3 regions of the Mesorhizobium captivum genome follow, and region 1 is predicted to be linked to each of the others. Evidence: predicted binding sites of a transcription regulator. Region 1 holds the regulator's gene; each other region holds the start of a gene.

The links. The regulator PhoB, encoded in region 1, activates phosphate uptake and scavenging genes when phosphate is short. The targets are predictions, from matches to a motif close to TGTCATNNANCTGTCAT.
Region 2: the regulator PhoB is predicted to act here: its motif matches at 2,358-2,374, upstream of RFM40_RS03555 (PhoX family protein).
Region 3: the regulator PhoB is predicted to act here: its motif matches at 4,268-4,284, upstream of RFM40_RS25360 (ceramide glucosyltransferase).

Annotation. Positions count from the first base shown of each region.
Region 1 is NZ_JAVIJB010000003.1:90,123-96,427, forward strand. Features, by position in the region: gene pstC (phosphate ABC transporter permease subunit PstC) at 1-143, shown strand, start outside; gene pstA (phosphate ABC transporter permease PstA) at 147-998, shown strand; gene pstB (phosphate ABC transporter ATP-binding protein PstB) at 995-1,798, shown strand; gene phoU (phosphate signaling complex protein PhoU) at 1,816-2,523, shown strand; gene phoB (phosphate regulon transcriptional regulator PhoB) at 2,543-3,232, shown strand; gene RFM40_RS04485 (ROK family protein) at 3,233-4,477, opposite strand; gene xylF (D-xylose ABC transporter substrate-binding protein) at 4,745-5,785, shown strand; gene RFM40_RS04495 (sugar ABC transporter permease) at 6,029-6,305, shown strand, end outside.
Region 2 is NZ_JAVIJB010000002.1:297,082-303,386, reverse strand. Features, by position in the region: gene RFM40_RS03560 (GMC family oxidoreductase) at 1-314, shown strand, start outside; gene RFM40_RS03555 (PhoX family protein) at 388-2,301, opposite strand; gene RFM40_RS03550 (hypothetical protein) at 2,417-2,803, opposite strand; gene urtA (urea ABC transporter substrate-binding protein) at 3,112-4,422, shown strand; gene urtB (urea ABC transporter permease subunit UrtB) at 4,530-6,143, shown strand; gene urtC (urea ABC transporter permease subunit UrtC) at 6,140-6,305, shown strand, end outside.
Region 3 is NZ_JAVIJB010000036.1:22,836-29,140, forward strand. Features, by position in the region: gene RFM40_RS25345 (ABC transporter substrate-binding protein) at 1-265, opposite strand, end outside; gene RFM40_RS25350 (2'-deoxycytidine 5'-triphosphate deaminase) at 359-1,453, opposite strand; SAM riboswitch at 1,664-1,741, shown strand; gene RFM40_RS25355 (O-succinylhomoserine sulfhydrylase) at 1,797-2,984, shown strand; gene RFM40_RS25360 (ceramide glucosyltransferase) at 3,022-4,167, opposite strand; gene apaG (Co2+/Mg2+ efflux protein ApaG) at 4,386-4,778, shown strand; gene RFM40_RS25370 (Hsp33 family molecular chaperone) at 4,956-5,963, opposite strand; gene argF (ornithine carbamoyltransferase) at 6,081-6,305, opposite strand, start outside.

The sequences.
Region 1 (6,305 bases):
CCAACGAATTCACCGAAGCCGACGGCGATCTCTATACATCCTCGCTGGTGTCGCTCGGTCTGATCCTGTTCATCATCACCTTCATCATCCTCGCGCTCGCACGCTACATGCTATTGCGCATCGATAGCCGCACGGGAGCCTGACCGATGTCGACAGCCGCATCGCTCCACCAACGCCGCAAGCGCAAGAACGCCGTGATGATGGCGCTGTGCGTCATCGCGGCGGGCATCGGCCTCGCCTGGCTGGCGCTGATCCTCGGCGCGCTGCTCTACAAGGGGCTCTCCGGCGTCTCGCTTGCGGTGTTCACGGAAATGACGCCGCCGCCCGGCGACGCCGGCGGCCTGCTCAACGCCATCTACGGCAGCATCGTGATGACCATCATCGGCATCATCGTCGGCACGCCGATCGGCGTGCTCGCCGGAACCTACATGGCCGAATACGGGCGCTTCTCGCGTCTCACCACGGTGGTGCGTTTCATCAACGACATCCTGTTGTCGGCGCCGTCGATCATCGTCGGCCTGTTCGTCTATGAGCTGATGGTGCGGCCGATGGGCCACTTCTCGGCGATCGCCGGCGCGGTCGCGCTGTCGATACTGGTGATCCCCGTCGTGGTGCGCACCACCGAGGACATGCTCAACCTGGTGCCGAACGCGCTGCGCGAAGCCGGCACCGCCATCGGCGCGCCGCGCTGGGTGGTGATCCGTTCGGTCGCCTATCGCGCAGCACTTTCCGGCATCGTCACCGGCATTTTGCTGGCCATCGCCCGCATTTCCGGCGAGACGGCGCCGCTACTCTTCACCGCGCTCAACAACCAGTTCTGGTCGAGCAATCTCAACGCGCCGATGGCCAGCCTGCCGGTGACCATCTTCCAGTTTGCGCTCAGCCCCTATGAGGAATGGCAGCAGCTGGCCTGGACGGGCGCACTTATAATCACCCTGACGGTTCTCGGGCTGAGCATCTTCGCCCGCAGCCTTACCGGACGCAGAGAGGACAGATGAAACCGATGTTGTCCACCGACCTTAACGTAGCCGAGACGGCCGTCGAGAAGGCCAAGATCGAGGTTAAGAACCTCAACTTCTACTATGGCCAGTCGAAGGCGCTGAAGGACATCAACCTGTCGCTGCCCGAACGCAGCGTCACCGCCTTCATCGGGCCGTCGGGCTGCGGGAAGTCGACGCTGCTGCGCGTGCTGAACCGCATTTACGAGCTTTATCCGAAGCAGAACGCCGAAGGCCAGGTGCTGCTCGACGGCAAGAACATCCTCGACCGTTCGCAGGACCTCAACCTGCTAAGGACCAAGATCGGCATGGTGTTCCAGAAGCCGACGCCGTTCCCGATGTCGATCTACGAGAACATCGCCTTCGGCGTCAGGCTGTATGAGAAGATCAGCAAGGCCGAGATGGACAACCGCGTCGAGCAGGCGCTGAAGCGCGCCGCGCTCTGGACCGAGGTCAAGGACAAGCTCAACGCCAGCGGCCTCAGCCTCTCCGGCGGCCAGCAGCAGCGGCTCTGCATCGCCCGCACCGTGGCGGTGAAGCCGGAGGTCATCCTGCTCGACGAGCCGGCCTCGGCGCTCGATCCGCTGTCGACCGCCAAGATCGAGGAACTGATCGACGAGTTGCAGGCCGACTACACGATCGTGATCGTCACCCACAACATGCAGCAGGCGGCGCGCGTGTCGCGGCAGACGGCGTTCATGTATCTCGGCGAGCTGGTCGAGTTCGACCGGACCGAGAAGATCTTCACCTCGCCCCGCGAGAAGCGCACGCAGGACTACATCACCGGCCGCTTCGGCTGAGTTCATACGAGGACACCATCATGGCCCATACGGTCGCTTCCTTCGACGAGGACCTGAGGCAGATCAGCCAGCTCATCCGTGACATGGGCGATCTTGCCGGCTCCATGGTCGGCGCCTCGACCAAGGCGCTGCTCAATTCCGACAACGCGATGGCGCAGCGCGTGGTCTCCGACGACGCCATCATGGACGCGCGCCAGCGCGAGCTCGACGACCGCGCCATCACGCTGATCGCCAAGCGCCAGCCGATGGCCGACGACCTGCGCAGCGTGGTCGGCGCGATCCGCATGGCCGGCGACCTCGAGCGCATCGGCGATCTCGCCAAGAACATCGCCAAGCGGGTCGGCTCGGTCGGCGTCAGCGCTGCGCCACGCGACCTGTCGCACTCCATCGACTCGATGGCGCAGTTGGTGCTGATCCAGGTCCAGGGTGTCATCGAGGAGTACACGGCGGGCGACGCCACGGCGCTTGCCAAGCTCAGGAACGACGACGAGCGCATCGACGTCAAATACACATCCGTGTTCCGCGAGCTCCTGACCTACATGATGGAGGATCCGCGCAACATCACGGCCTGCACGCATCTCCTGTTCTGCGCCAAGAATCTGGAGCGCATCGGCGACCATGTCACCAACATCGCCGAGAACGCCTATTATGTGCTGACCGGCACCCAATTGCCCGCGAACCGTCCGAAGCAGGACGAGACGGCGATGTCGGCTCCGGCGGCGTGACAGCGAAGGTACCTGCCAAATGATCGCCCCACGCATCATGGTGGTGGAGGACGAGGAGCCGCTGGGGGTGCTGCTCCGCTATAACCTCGAATCCGAGGGCTACCAGGTCGAGGTGGTGACCCGCGGCGACGAGGCCGAGATCCGCCTGCAGGAGAACGTGCCCGACCTTCTGGTGCTCGACTGGATGGTGCCGGCGGTTTCCGGCATCGAGCTTTGCCGGCGCTTGAGGATGCGCCCGGAGACCGAGCGGCTGCCGATCATCATGCTGACCGCGCGCGGCGAGGAAAGCGACAGGGTGCGCGGCCTCTCGACGGGCGCCGATGACTACCTGGTCAAGCCGTTCTCGACGCCGGAATTCATGGCCAGGGTCAAGGCGCTGTTGCGCCGCGCCAAGCCGGAGGTGCTGTCCAGCGTGCTCAAGGTCGGCGACATCGTGCTCGACCGCGAATCGCACCGCGTCTACCGCAAGAAGAGCGAGATCAGGCTCGGCCCGACCGAGTTCCGGTTGCTCGAATTCATGATGCGGCATCCCGGCCGCGTGTTCTCGCGCAGCCAGCTGCTCGACAATGTCTGGGGCGAGACGATCTATATCGACGAGCGCACCGTGGACGTGCATGTCGGACGCCTGCGCAAGGCGGTCAACAACGGCCGTATGCCGGACGTGATCCGTACCATCCGTGGAGCCGGCTACGCGATCCGCGAGGATTGATCAGGCCACGTTCTTCCCGGCGGCGCCTGCTCGCGCCTGGACGCCCGGCGCGAAAATCTCCTGGTCGACGAAGCTCAGCGCGCGCATGGCGCAGCCTTCGCGGATCAGCGGCAATTCGTTCGGCTCGGTGTCGAAGGAGATCGATTTGGAGTGCTGGCCGCCGGCGGTCTGGGCGATGGCTTCCCGCAGCGCCGGCTCGATCAGGTCGAAAGCCGCCGCGCTGACGCCGACCATGGCGACCGGCGCCGGGTCGATCAGCGCGAACAGGCTGCCCAGCCCAAAGCCCAGCGCCTCGCCCGCCCGGCGATAGGCCTCGCGCTCCGGCCCGTCTTTTTCACGCGCCTTCGTGGCAAGAGCCCGCATGTCGGCATCGCCGACGTCGACCGGCTCGGCGTCCTCGCTCATCTTCATGGCGCTGCGCCAGATGGCGTAGTTGCCGGCATAGGCCTCGACGCAGCCGCGGCGCCCGCAGCGGCAGAGCGCGCCGCCGGGACGGTGGATCATGTGGCCGAACTCGCCGCCTGAGGAATGTGTGCCGGTGAACAACTCGCCTTTCAGCACCAGCCCCATGCCGATGCCGTGCGAGAGCAGGATGGCGATGAAATTGTCGCGATAGCGGTCGGGGTCGCGCCATTGCAGCGCCACCGCCATCATGTTGCAGTCGTTCTCCATGGTGGCGGGAATGCCGAATTCATGCTCCAGGATGTCGGCGAAAGGAATGTCGGTCAGCGGCGTGATCGGCGACCACAGCATGGCGCGGGCATGGGAATCGGTGATGCCCTGGATGCCCATGGCGATGCGGGCGACGCTGGCGACATCGAGATCGGGGTCTTCCAGCCGACGCCGGACGATCGCCGTGCATTCGCCGATCAGCTCGTCGCGCGGCATGGTGAGGGTGTCGAGGCGCCGTTGCTCCTCGGCGATGACCTGGCCGGCATAGTCGATGACGGCGACGGAGAGGAAATTCAGCGACAGCACCACCGTCACCACCGCGGCCGCCTCGGGGTTGAGGGCGAGGCCGACTTGCGGCCGGCCGCGCTTCAGCGACGCGGTCTCGCTCGGCTTGCTCTCGGCCAGGATGCCTTCATGGATGAGGTCCGCTGAGATCGCCGAAATCGTCGAGTGGCTGAGCCCGGTGGTCGCGGCGATTTCCGTGCGCGACGGCTGGCCGGCCCGGCGCACGGCCGAGAGCACCATGGCGCGGTTGCGCCGGCGCAGGTCGTCGTGGCGGATTCCGACCGACATCCTTTCCTTCCTCCCGGGCGTCGCGGCCTTCTCATCATGCCATGGGCCGTCGCCGACGTGCCAGGATACTGGCAGAAGCTGCCGGGGCTGTCATTATTTATTGCGGGTCTCGAAAAAAAGTCTGCGGCACCTCAAGAACCATCATAATCGCAGTTGACAGCGCTTCGGCGTTGGATCAGTGTTTTTTCGAGGCTCGAAAAAAAGCCTCTGTGTCCGGCCTTCGGGCCAGTCTGGGTCGCGCCGCAAGGCGGCGCAGGGAGGAAAATCATGAAGAGTTTCGCAGCCGCCATGCTGGCGGGTGTCGCCATGTCGCTGACGCTGGCGTCGGTCGCAGAGGCGAAGGACAAGGTGGTCGGGGTTTCGTGGTCGAATTTCCAGGAAGAGCGCTGGAAGACCGACGAAGCGGCGATGAAGAAGGCCATCGAGGCCGCCGGCGACAAATATATCTCGGCCGACGCGCAGTCCAATCCGGGCAAGCAGCTGACCGACGTCGAGAGCCTGATCTCGCAGGGCGCCAACGCGCTGATCATCCTGGCGCAGGACGCTTCCGCGATCGGCCCGGCGGTGCAGAAGGCGCTGGACGAAGGCATTCCGGTGGTCGGCTACGACCGCCTGATCGAGAACAAGGACGTGTTCTACCTGACCTTCGACAACAAGGAAGTCGGCCGCATGCAGGCCCGCGAGGTGTTCAAGGCCAAGCCCGAAGGCAACTATGTCTTCATCAAGGGCTCGGGCGCCGATCCGAATGCCGATTTTCTGTTCTCCGGCTCGATGGAAGTGCTGAAGGAGGCCATCGACAGCGGCAAGGTCAAGAATGTCGGCGAGGCCTATACCGACGGCTGGCTGCCCGCCAACGCGCAGAAGAACATGGAGCAGTTCCTGACCGCCAACGACAACAAGGTCGATGCCGTCGTGGCGGCCAATGACGGCACCGCCGGCGGCGTCGTCGCGGCGCTGACGGCTCAAGGCCTGGCCGGCACCGTTCCGGTCTCCGGCCAGGACGGCGATCACGCGGCGCTCAACCGCATCGCGCTCGGCACGCAGACGGTGTCGGTGTGGAAAGATGCGCGCGAGCTCGGCAAGAACGCCGCCGAGATCGCCTCGCAGCTCGCCGACGGCAAGAAGATGGGCGACATCGCCGGCGCCAAGGACTTCACGACGCCTGGCGGCAACACCGTCAAGTCGCTGTTCCTGACCCCGGTCGCGATCACCAAGGACAATCTCAACGTCGTCATCAACGCAGGCTGGATCAAGAAGGACGAGGTCTGCGCCGGCGTTGCCGCCGGCAGTGTCGCGGTCTGCAATTAAGCCGACCGACGTCTGTCCAAATCCTGACGCCGCGGCCCAAAGCCGCGGCGTTCCTCAAAATGGCTTTCCCGCTTCGAATGAGCCGGGGAAGACATTGGAGCAGCTCATTGTTCAGCAGGATAGTCGAACTGCTGCAGCCGTTTGTTTCCACGCAATTCCGGACGGGCTACACACTTTCCCTGGAATTGCTCTAGCATCGTGGTCCGGCATCCGCGCCAGACGGCAAGCCGGTGGGAGGAGATCATGACCGATACGACGTCTGATACGCCGGCCAACCCGGCCGCGGATCGCGCGCGGGCCTCCGAACTCAGCGCCGTCGGGCGCTTCCTCAAGGCGACCGAACTTGACACGCGTATGCTCGGCATGGTCGGCGCGCTTTTGATCATCTGGATCGGCCTGCACGTCATCTCGAGCCTGCGGCTCGGCGTCAATCCGCTCGATTTCGACAGCCGCACGTTCCTTACGCCGCGCAATCTCTGGAACCTCTCTGTGCAGACCTCGGCTGTGGCGATCATGGCCT
Region 2 (6,305 bases), on a different contig from region 1:
CCAACGACACGGCGATGCGCGACCACGCGTACAGCCAAGGCCAGGCTTTGTATGCCGCTGTCGGCGCGACCAGGACCTTCCCGACGCCGCCCTATCCCTCGACCCACAATCTCGGCACCAACCGGATGAGCGAGAAACCGGCTGACGGCGTCGTCAACAAGCATGGCCAGACGCACGACATCAAGAACCTGTTCGTGTCGGACGGCAGCCAGTTCACCACCGGCGGCGCCGAAAACCCGACACTAACGATCGTGTCGCTGGCCATCCGACAGGCAGACTACATCGCCGCGCAGATGTCGGCGAAAAGCATATAGTCCTCCCGACTGCCTGCTGGCGCGGGACCCGCAGGGGTTCCGCGCCCTTTTTTGTCACAAAGGTCCGATAGGCCTACGCGCCGACCGGCTGGCCGTCCTTGCGCCGGATGGCGACGACCGACGGCCGCGGCGGCTGGCCGTCCTTGAAGTCGGGCCACAGCGATTGTGCCTTGTCGAGTGTCTCGGCATCCTCGGACGGGTGCTGGACCGACAGGAACAGCGTCGTGCCGTCGGGCGTGAAGCAGGGGCCGGTCGCCTCGGCGCCATGCGGGCAGGTGAAGAGCAGTTTTGGCAGGCCGCGCGCCGCCCCTTCGGTGTCGACGCCATAAACGCCGTCCGGAAGATCGAAGTCGTTGGCGCCGTCCGTCGCCACCCACAGCCGGCCGGCCGGGTCGAAGGTGATGTTGTCCGGGCAGACGAACCAGCCATTGTCCGAGGTGTCGGGATGGAAGGTGGCGCCGACCTTGGCATCCTTGGGATTGCCGCAGAGCACGAACAGGTCCCAGGCATATTTGTCGGCGGTGTGATCAGCGTCAGTGCTGTGGCCGCCGGGCGGGATCAGCTCGACGATGTGGCCCCAGAGGTTTTCCGGCCGCGTATTGGCCGGGTTCACCTTGGATTCGTCGCGCTTCTTGTTCTTGGTCATCACCGCATAGACGCGGCCGGTGACCGGGTTGGTCTCGATGTCCTCCGGCCGGTCCATCGGCGTCGCGCCGATCGCATCGGCGGCAAGGCGCGTCTTCAACAGCACCTCTGCCTGGTCGGCAAAACCGTTCTCGGCGGTGAGCTTGCCCTGGCCGTGGACCAGCGGCAGCCAGCTCATCGTGCCGTCAGCATCGAAACGCGCCACCGAGAGCACGCCGTCATCCAGAAGATCCTTGCCGGAAGCGGGATTGGCAGCGTCGTATGGCTTGGCGGAGACGAAGCGGTACATGTACTCAAAATAGTCGTCATCGCCCATGTAGACGACGATGCGGCCGTCCTTGTTGCGCACGACCGTCGAGGCCTCATGCGACATGCGGCCGAGCGCGGTGCGCTTCACCGGCTTCGCCTGCGGATCATAGGGGTCGATCTCGACAACCCAGTCGAACCGGTTCGGCTCGTTCGGCTCCTTGTCTATGTTGAAGCGGTCGTGGAAGCGGCCGCGACCGTAGATGTCGGAGCCGTCGAAACCATAGCGGTCGAGCATGTCGGCGGTCGGCGCCTTCTTCGGATCGCCGCCGAAGAGATCGGACACGCCTTCCTCGCAGGTCAGCACCGTACCCCAGGGCGTGACGCCGCCGCTGCAGTTGTAGCTGGTCCCCAGCACCTTGCTGCCGGTCGCGTCGGCGGAGGTCTGCATCAGCGCATGGCCGGCGACAGGGCCTGAGACAACCATCTCGGTGTTGGCAGTGATGCGGCGATTGAGCGGGCTGTCCTCGATGATTGACCACTTGCCGTCCTTAAGTATCACCTCGACGATCGAGTGGCCCATCGCCGCGAGGCCGAGGTCGACCTGCTCCTTCGTCATCGTCTTGCCGGCGTCGTCCTCGGTCATGCCGGGGAACATCACGTTCGGCGAGATGTATTCATTGTTGACGCAGAGCAGGCCGTGGTCGGAATTCACCGATCCCTTGGGCAGCGGCATGAAGACGATGTAGTCGCAGTTGTAGCCGAAGCGCTTCTCCTGCTCTTCCGACGCGACCTTGTTGCCGTCGAATTCGGACAGCCCGGCGGCGAGCGGATCGCCCCAGCGAGCGACGATGGTCGTCTGATAGCCTTCGGCGGCGGCGTGGGTCTTGTCGTAGACGCGCTTCAGCTCCGGAAAACCGAGCGTGGAAAGGGCGGCCGCGGCATGTGTTTCGCCGGCAAACAAGGAGCCGACGAAGCTGCTGCCGGCAATCAACGCGCCGGAGGCGAGGCCGCCTTTGAGGAGTTCGCGGCGCGAGACGCGTGCGGCGATGACGTCGCGGATGACAGGGGAGGGTGAAGACGGAGAGTTGGCCATCGTGTCTGCCTCTCGGGGTGGATGTTTGACGACACCGCGCTGCCTAAGCTGCTTCGGCAACATCCGGATGACACGAGTGGGCGTATTGCGATGGCGAACGCGGACAGCGCCGCCGCTACCTCCTGGTGCAGGTCGAGGCAGTGAAGGCGCCGTCCTGCTGCTTTAGGATGATGTCGAAGGAGGGGCCGGCTGGGTCGTCCAGTGTCGCTTGCGTCAGTGAGATCGAGTTGCCGCCGCTGGTGTAGCCGCCGAGGGGGCCCAGCCAACTGATCTCGCCGTTGGCGTCCATCTGGTAGTTGTAGGTTCCCGAAGTGCCGAAGGTCACCGGGCCGCTGTAAACATTGCCCTTGATGGTGATGTCGCCGAGGTTGAGGAACAGGCCGAGCAGGTAGACCTCGCAATGATAGACGCCGTCCGGCAGCTTTCCGTCGGTGAAATCGGCGCGGGCGCCGTCAACGGCGGACATGAGAAGCAGGAAGCTCAAGAGAATTCGAAGGGCCATGACGTCGCTCGTTTTGGCGGCGACCTTGCCCCATTTTGCCGCCGCCCCGCAACCCGGCGAAAACCTGCCACAAATCGAAGCGGGATTAAAGTTTAGGCAATTTTACGATTTGGGCAAAATCTAGGCAGGCCTGCGCAAAGTTTTCTCAGTCCTTGATGAACTCAAGAGGCGCGATACGTTTGGCGGCTATACAATAACTTCTTGTAAACGCTGATCTATCGCTCCCCGCATCGCCACGCTCTCGCGTTTGGCACGTCGCTTGCACCGCTATGTTGCGATGCAAAACAACCAGCTTGGGAGCGTGGAACATGAGGGGCAATTTCTCGGCAATAACAAAAATGATTTCGGCCGGCGTAATCGCTGCTGGCCTGTCGATCTCGGCTCCCGCCAAGGCGGCCGACGATACGATCAAGGTCGGCATCCTCCATTCGCTGTCGGGGACCATGGCGATTTCGGAGACGACGCTGAAGGACGTCATGCTGATGCTGATCGAGGAGCAGAACGCCAAGGGCGGCCTGCTCGGCAAGAAGCTCGAGGCGGTCGTCGTCGATCCGGCGTCCAACTGGCCGCTATTCGCCGAAAAGGCGCGCGAGCTGATTTCGAAGGACAAGGTGGCGGCGGTGTTCGGCTGCTGGACCTCGGTGTCGCGCAAATCGGTGCTGCCGGTGTTCAGCGAACTCGACAATATCCTGTTCTATCCCGTCCAGTATGAGGGCGAGGAGAGCGAGCGCAACGTCTTCTACACCGGCGCGGCGCCGAACCAGCAGGCGATTCCTGCCGTCGACTATCTGATGAGCGCCGATGGCGGCTCGGTGAAGCGCTGGGTGCTCGAAGGCACCGACTATGTCTATCCGCGCACCACCAATAAGATACTCGAGGCGTACCTCAAGTCGAAGGGCGTGCCGGCCGGGGACATCATGGTCAACTACACGCCGTTCGGTTTCTCCGACTGGCAGACCGAGGTCTCGGCGATCAAGAAGTTCGGCTCGGCCGGCAAGAAGACGGCGGTCGTGTCGACCGTCAACGGCGATGCCAATGTGCCGTTCTACAAGGAGCTCGGCAACCAGGGCATCAAGGCCGAAGACATTCCGGTCATGGCCTTCTCGGTCGGCGAGGAAGAACTGGCCGGTCTCGACACCGGGCCTTTGGTCGGCCATCTCGCCGCCTGGAACTATTTCGAGAGCATCGACACGCCCGAGAACAAGAAGTTCATCGACGACTGGCACAAGTTCATCAAGAGCGACAAGCGCACCACCAACGATCCGATGGAAGCCCACTATATCGGCTTCAACATGTGGGTGAAGGCGGTCGAGAAGGCCGGCACCACCGATCCGGACAAGGTCATCGACGCCATGGTCGGCGTCTCGGTGCCGAACCTGACCGGCGGCTATTCGACGATGATGCCGAACCATCACATCACCAAGCCGGTGCTGATCGGCGAGATCCAGGCCGACGGCCAGTTCGAGACCGTTTCGCAAACGCCCGGTCTCGTGATGGGCGACGAATGGTCGGACTATCTGCCTGACTCCAAGGAGCTGATCTCCGATTGGCGCGCGCCTCTGTCCTGCGGCAACTTCAACGTCGCCACGGGCAAGTGCGGCGGCAAGGGCACCAACTGACCCTCCCAGGGTCGCGGTGTGGCCCGCGATCCGACGCCGCGGCCCGGGCGGGCCTTGCCGGTCCGCCCGGGCAGACACCTCAAACCCTCGAGATCCGCTTGAAGACGATGACGTTGTTGCGCGCGATTGGCCTGACGCTGCTGATGATGGCAAGCTTGTTGCCGTCCAAGGCAGCTGAAGCCGATCTCCGCGCCATCATCGCCAAATTCGCGGCAGCCGCCAATTTCTCAGCGACCGAGGCCGTGGTGCACGAACTTGCCGCGAGTGGCGATCCGGCTGTCGAGCGGCCGCTCTCGGCACTCGCCGACGGTAATCTCTATATCCGCAAGGCCGATTCCCAGGTCTTTGTCGGCAAGGACGCCGGCGACGGCATCGAATTGCTCGATCCGCTGAGCGGCGATAAGGCAGCCGACGCCGCCAAGGCCGACCTCACAAAGATCAAGGTCAACAATGGCCTGCGCCGCACGATCCGCGATGCGCTGGGCACGCTGACGCTACGGGCCAAGGACGCCAACGTGCGCCTCGCTGCCGCGGCGACCATGTTCAAGACCCCCGACGCGGCGAACATCGAACCGCTCGATGCCGCGATCGCGGCTGAGACCGAGCCTTCGGTCAAGGCCATGTTCGAACAGGCGCGCGCGGCGTCGGTCCTGGTCTCCGACAAGCCGGACGCGGACAAACTGGCGGCCGTCTCGGTCATCGCGGAGCGCGGCGACCGTGATGCGCTTTCCTTGCTGACCTCGGTCGAGGCCAACGCGCAGGGCGCGGTCAAGGACGCGGCGACTGCCGCGATCGGCCACATCAATTCGACGCTGGCGCTGTGGGATGCCGGCCAGAACATCTGGTATGGCGTCTCGCTTGGATCGGTGCTGCTGCTGGCCGCGATCGGCCTCGCCATCACCTTCGGCGTCATGGGCGTCATCAACATGGCGCATGGCGAGATGGTAATGCTCGGCGCCTACACCACCTTCGTCGTCCAGCAGGTTATCCGCACCTCGTTTCCCGGCCTTTTCGACTGGTCGCTGGTGATCGCGCTGCCGCTCGCTTTCCTTGTCGCCGCGCTGGTCGGGCTGGCCATCGAGCGCGGCATCATCCGCTTCCTCTATGGTCGCCCGCTGGAGACGCTTTTGGCCACCTGGGGCGTCTCGCTGATCCTGCAGCAGGCAGTGCGCACCATTTTCGGCCCGACCAACCAGGAGGTCGGCAACCCGTCCTGGATGTCGGGCTCGTTCGACATCGGGCAACTTGCCATTACCTGGAACCGGCTGTGGATCCTGGTGTTCGCGCTCTTGGTGTTCGCGGTGCTGCTCTATGTCATGAAGCGCACGCCCTGGGGGCTGCAGATGCGCGCCGTCACCGCAAACCGCCGCATGGCCGCATCGATGGGCATCAAGACGCCATGGGTCGACGCGCTGACCTTCGCGCTCGGCTCCGGCATCGCCGGCATTGCCGGCGTGGCGCTCAGCCAGATCGACAACGTCTCGCCCAATCTCGGCCGTGGTTACATCATCGACAGCTTCATGGTGGTCGTCTTCGGCGGCGTCGGCAATCTCTGGGGCACGCTGGTCGGCGCCTTCTCGCTCGGCATCGTCAACAAATTCCTCGAGCCTTATGCCGGTGCGGTGCTCGGCAAGATCGTCGTGCTGGTGCTCATCATCCTGTTCATTCAGAAACGCCCGCGCGGCCTGTTCGCGCTGAAGGGTAGGGCGGTGGAAGCATGATCACCAGGCGTTTCTTCGCTGCCGGCGCCGACCGCCGCATCGCCATCACGGTTCTCATCCTATTGGCAGCCGCCATCATTGTGCCGCTGCTCAACCTTGCGGTTTCGCCAGCGAACGCCTTTTACGTGCCGCCCTACATCGTCGCGCTCACCGGCAAATATC
Region 3 (6,305 bases), on a different contig from region 1:
CAAACTTCTTGGCCTGAAGGGCCGGAATGATGCCGTCCCAGTCTTGGGTGACGATCTCGCATTCGAGCTTCATCTGGGCGCAGAGCGCATTGGCGATGTCGATGTCGAAGCCCTCGACCTTGCCGTCCGGCGTGATGGTGTTGAAGGGCGGATAGGCGCCCTCGGTGCCGATCTTGATCTTTTCCGCCGCGATCGCGGAACCGGCGCCGAGCGCCAGCATTGCAGCGGCCGCCGCTGCCGATATGATCCATCTGGATTTCTGCATTTTTGTCTCCCTCAGTCAGGTTCTCGACCAGTGAACCGCAGCCAAGCATGGCGCGCGGGGACTGGGCAAGCAGAGTTTGGCGTTGACGATGGATCAGCGCGCGGCGCGGAAATGCTTGGAGAGCTTGAGCCCCTGCGCCTGATAGTTGGAGCCGAGGTCGCTGCCATAGAGCGCCTGCGGGCGCTTGAGCATATGCTCGTAGACCAGGCGGCCGACGATCTGGCCGTGATCGAGGATGAAGGGCACCTCGTGGCTGCGCACTTCGAGCACGGCGCGGCTGCCGCTGCCGCCGGCGGCGGAGTGACCGAAGCCCGGGTCGAAGAAGCCGGCATAGTGGACGCGGAACTCGCCGACCAGCGGGTCGAAGGGCGTCATCTCGGCGGCATAGAGCGGCGGCACGTGCACGGCTTCGCGCGAGACCAGGATGTAGAATTCGTCCGGGTCGAGCACGAGCTCGCCGGCACCGCTCTTGTAGAGCGGCTCCCAGAAGTCGACGACGTCCTGCGCGGCGCGCTTGTCGACGTCGACCAAGCCGGTATGGTGCTTGCCGCGATAGCCGACCAGGCCGTCCTTGTCGCCGTCGAGATCGATGGAGAGCGCGATGCCGCCGCCGGAGATGTTGGGAGGCTCGGTGGCGACCAGCATCTCGGCGCGATGGAGATCGCGCAGCTCGTTCTCCGACAGCAGCGCGTTGCCGGTGCGGAAGCGTATCTGCGACAGCCGCGAGCCGGCGCGCACGACGATCGGGAAGGTGCGCGGGCTGACCTCGAGGTAGAGTGGGCCATGATAGCCGGCGGCGATCTTGTCGAACTCATGGCCGCGGTCGGTCATGACGCGCGTGAAAATGTCCAGCCGCCCGGTCGAGCTCTTCGGATTGGCCGATGCCGACACTTCTGCCGGCAACGCCAGGCTCTCGAGCAGCGGTACGATGTAGACACAGCCCGTTTCCAGTACCGCGCCCTCGGCAAGGCTGATCTCGTGCAGCTTCAGCCGGTCGAGCTTGTCGGCCACCAGGTGATCCGGACCGGGCAGGAAGGAAGCGCGCACGCGAAAAGCCTTGTCGCCGAGTCTCAGATCGAGACTGGCCGGCTGGATCTGGTTGGTGTCGAGCGCGCGCGGCGATTTCAGCGCATTCGCCTCAAACAGCGCCGCGATGTCCTGATCCGGAAGAATGCCTGTCTGCCGCAAGGTCTGGCTCCGCTAGAGCAATTCACCGTTTTATGGAAACGGCGAACCGCTCTACCTCTTTGTTTTGACGCAATTCCGGACGGAAAACCGTTTCACACTTTTCCGGGAATTGCTCTAAGGCCGGGCAAGCGCATGGGTGCAGGCTCCTGCCTGGTACAAACCTCTTAATCAAGCGGGCAATTGACGCAAGCGCAGTGCAGGTCTAAAGGGTCGTTATCCCGTGGTGATTTGGCCGGTCGGCTTGCAGCCACGTTAAACAAGTCGCTAAAGGACCGCTGGCCGCAAGGCCTTATGGACCGGTTGCGACATCGCGGCCGGTTTTTTTGTGTTTGGAAGCAGGGCGATGACCAAGACGCGTAACTGGAAGCATCAGACGGCACTCGTGCATGGCGGAACGCTGCGTTCCGGTTTCGGCGAGACCGCCGAGGCGATGTATCTCACCCAGGGCTATGTCTACGAAACGGCGCAAGCCGCGGAAGCCCGCTTCAAGGGCGAGGAGCCGGGCTTCATCTATTCGCGCTACGCCAATCCGACCGTCGACATGTTCGAGAAGCGCATGTGCGCGCTCGAAGGCGCGGAAGACGCGCGCGCCACCGCTTCCGGCATGGCGGCGGTCAGCGCTGCACTGCTCTGCAGCGTCAAGGCCGGCGACCACATCGTTGCGGCGCGGGCGCTGTTCGGCTCCTGCCGCTGGGTGGTCGAGACGTTGGCGCCGCGCTACGGCATCGAGGCGACGCTGATCGACGGCACTGACATCGCTAATTGGGAAAAGGCGGTCAAGCCGAACACCAAGCTGTTCTTCCTGGAAAGCCCGACCAATCCGACGCTGGAAGTGGTCGACATCACCGCTGTCGCCGCTTTAGCCCAATCGATCGGCGCACGCGTGATCGTCGACAATGTGTTTGCCACGCCGCTGCAGCAGAAGCCGCTGCAGCTTGGCGCCCATGTCGTGGTCTATTCGGCGACCAAGCATATCGACGGACAGGGCCGCTGCCTCGGGGGCGTCATCCTGTCGGACAAGAAGTGGATCGACGAGAACCTGCACGACTATTTCCGCCATACAGGCCCGAGCCTGTCGCCATTCAACGCCTGGACGCTGCTCAAAGGGCTTGAGACGCTGCCGCTGCGCGTGCGCCAGCAGACGGAAAGCGCCGGCAAGATCGCCGACTTCCTGGCCGGACGGCCGGAGATCGCCCGCCTCATCTATCCGGGCCGGGCCGACCATCCGCAGGCCGATATCGTAAAGAAGCAGATGTCGGGCGGCTCGACGCTGATCTGCCTCGACGTCAAGGGCGGCAAGCAGGCGGCCTTCGCCTTCCAGAACGCGCTCGACATCGTGCTGATTTCCAACAATCTCGGTGATGCCAAGAGCCTGATCACCCATCCGGCGACGACGACGCACAAGAACCTCAGCGACGAGGCGCGCGCCGAGCTCGGCATCGGCCCGGGAACACTGCGTCTGTCTGTCGGGCTTGAGGACGCCGACGATCTGCTGGCCGATATCGACGAAGCGCTGAAAGCGGCGAAGTAGCCGCCCCAGGCCGATCGAGAGAGCGCCTGAGCGAGGCTCAGGCAATCTCTTCCAGCTCGGTCAATGCCTTGGTGTGGATGGTCATGGCGTTGCCGCGCCATTCGACCGCGCCGCTGAGCCAGCCGCGCACCCAGACGGCGGGAAGCATCGCGTCGCGCACGATCATGGCGGTCACGCTGCGCGGCGACAGATACCAGCCCTTCGACCAGGCGAGCAGGCATTCCGGCACATAAGCGATCGCCAGCACACACAGCGCCGTGGTGGGGAGGCTGACGCCGGCGCTTGCCGCCGCTATCAGCGCGAAAATCAGCGGCATAACCACGCCGGTCAGGATTTCGGGGGCAAAAAACAGCGGGAAAGTGACGCGGCGCAGCCGCGCCCAGCGCGCCTGACGCGACCAGATTTCGGCGAACGTGCGCTGGCCGAGCGGCTGTTCGAAGGGCGACGCGACGAGATTGACGCGCAGTCCCAAGCCGTTGACCAGCTTGGTGGCGGCCGCGTCCTCGGCGATCTCGGCGGCTAAAGCCTGGATGCCACCGTTCGCGTCGAGCATCGGCTTGTTCCACAACATGCTCTTGCCTTGGGCGAAGCCAAGGCCGAGCGCTTCGCCCGTATATTGCCAGCGCGCCTGCAGCGTGTTGAGGAAGGCGCATTCGACTTCGGCCCAAAACCCATCCGGCCGCGAGCCGATCGGCGTCGAGCAGACGAGGCCGGTATCCGGCCGCCAGGCCGCCATCAGATGCTGGACATAATCCTTGGGCATCAGCACGTTGGAATCGGCAAGGATCACCCAGTCGTGCCGCACCGCCTGCCAGCCCTTCACGCAATTGTTGAGCTTGGGATTGGCGCTGATCCTGTCGTCGCCGACGAGCAGCCGCGCCGGAACCTTGGGGAAGCGCGCGATCGCGGCATTGATCAGCTTGACCACGGGGTCTTCGGCGCCGGCAACGCAGAAGATCAGCTCATAGCGCGGCCAGTCGAGCGAGAAGGCGCGATTAAGCGTCTCCTCGGCGAACGGCTCGACGCCGCGCGACGGCACGATGATGGAGACCGGTGGCTGCTTCTCCGCGGGCGGAGGAATGATGCGACACGCCTTCAGCCGCGACGATGCGAGCATGATGCTGGCGAAATTGGAAAGAAGAAGGGCTGACGATGCAAAGGCGGCTGCGAGAGTCAGTTCCATCGAGATCTGGTCACTCCGGAAAAGCCGCCCGCGGCCGTTTCAATCAGTCGACAGAGCGCCCGAGTCGCCCGGCATGGTTTGTGCACACCAACATTGTCATGTGTCACTTAAATGACATTGTTTTTCGGCACGTGCGCTAGAAACTGGCAGGATGGCGCCTCACCTAATAACCACGAAGCGCGACAAACGTTCCCTTCGCCGGCAAACCGGAGTGGCCCATGTATCGCGCCGTGACGCGCAACATCGAAGTGCAGGTCAGGCCGTTCTATCTGGAGGATCGTTCCGATCCGTCCGAGAACCGCTATGTGTGGGGCTACCAGGTGACGATCGACAACCGGTCGGACGAGTTCGTGCAGCTTATGTCGCGCTACTGGCACATCACCGACGGGCGCGGCCGCGTCGAGGAAGTGCGCGGCGCGGGCGTCGTCGGCGACCAGCCGGAGCTCAACCCCGGCGACAGCTACCAGTACACGTCGGGATGCCCGCTCTCGACGCCATCAGGCATCATGGTCGGCCATTACACGATGCGCAACGGGCGCGGCGAGACGTTCGATGTCGCCATCCCCGCCTTCTCGCTCGACATGCCGGGGACGAGGCGAACGGTGAATTAACTGCCGGCGAGAGCGTTTTTCTCCCCGTCACTATACGGGGAGAAGTGCCCGGCAGCGCCAAGCTTTTGAGATTTTCTTTCGGACGGAGCGAGGGGCGCTTGTATGGCCAACGCAGGCGCCGCCCCTCATCCGTCCTTCGGGCACCTTCTCCCCGTGAAACGGGGAGAAGGTAAGGGCTTATTCCGCCGCGAATTCAGCCGGGTCGAAGTCGTACTGCGTCGAGCAGAATTCGCAGGCGACATGGATGCCGCCGTCCTCGGTCGAGTCCTTGATCTCGTCGGCCGAAAAGCCTTCGAGGATGCCGCGGATCTTGTCGCGCGAGCAGGAGCACTGGTCGGCGACGGGCACGCTACGGAAGACGCGCACGCCGTGCTCGTGGAACAGCCGGTAGAGCAGCCGCTCGGCGCCCACCGTCGGATCGATGAGCTCGGTCGGCTCAATGGTGCCGAGCAGCGCCAGAAGTTCCCGCCAGGAATTGTCGGCCGGCTCGTGCGCCACGTCGCGCGGATCGCCGTCGCCGCCGGAAATATCGGGCACGCGCATGCGCTCCGGCGCCTGCGGCAGGAACTGCGCAAGGATGCCGCCGGCGCGCCATTGCTCGCGGGCGCCGCCGGGGCCCGGCGTCACCAGTTTGGCGACCGACATCTTGAGATCGGTCGGGATCTGCTCGGACTGGCGAAAATAGGTGCGCGCGGCCTCTTCCAGCGACGTGCCGTCGAGCTGGACGATCCCCTGATAGCGCTGGGTGCGCGCGCCCTGGTCGATGGTCAGCGCCAGCACGCCGGTGCCGAGCAGTTTCTGCTGCGAGGTCTCGCCGGCGGCAACCAGCGCCTGCAACCGGTCGGCATCGAAGCGCGCATAGGCGCGCAGCGCATGCGGCGTGGCGAAATCCGCCACCAGCATGTCGACTGGCCCATCGGTGCGCGTCTGCAGGATGAACTTGCCCTCGAACTTCAGCGACGTGCCGAGCAGCACGGTCAGCACGCAGGCTTCCGCCAGTAGGCGCGCTACCGGTTCGGGATAGTCGTGGCGGCTGAGGATGGCGTCGAGCATCGGCCCGAGTTGCACGGTGCGGCCGCGCACGTCGAGCGGCGCCACCTCGTAAGGCACGACATGGTCGTCGCCGGCGAAGCCGAATTCACCGAGTTTGGGTTGATGTTCAGCCAACGGACGGATTTCCAACATGACAAAGCTCCGGGGCGCGTCCACCCCGCTTTCCAGGCGGCATGGGGCAAAGCGCGTTCGATTTGCGTGATGGCCCGCAAATAGGCATCACGCATCCGCGGATCAAGTCGGCCTCGATCAAGCGCCCAGGCACCAGGCCAGCACCGCCTTCTGGGCGTGTAGCCGGTTCTCGGCCTCGTCGAACACCACCGAATGCGGTCCGTCGATGACCTCGTCGGTGACCTCCTCGCCGCGATGCGCCGGCAGGCAGTGCATGAAGAGCGCGTCGGACTTCGCTTTGGCCATAAGCGCTGCATTGACCTGGTAGGGCAGGAAGACGTTGTGACCGCGAGCGCGATGCTC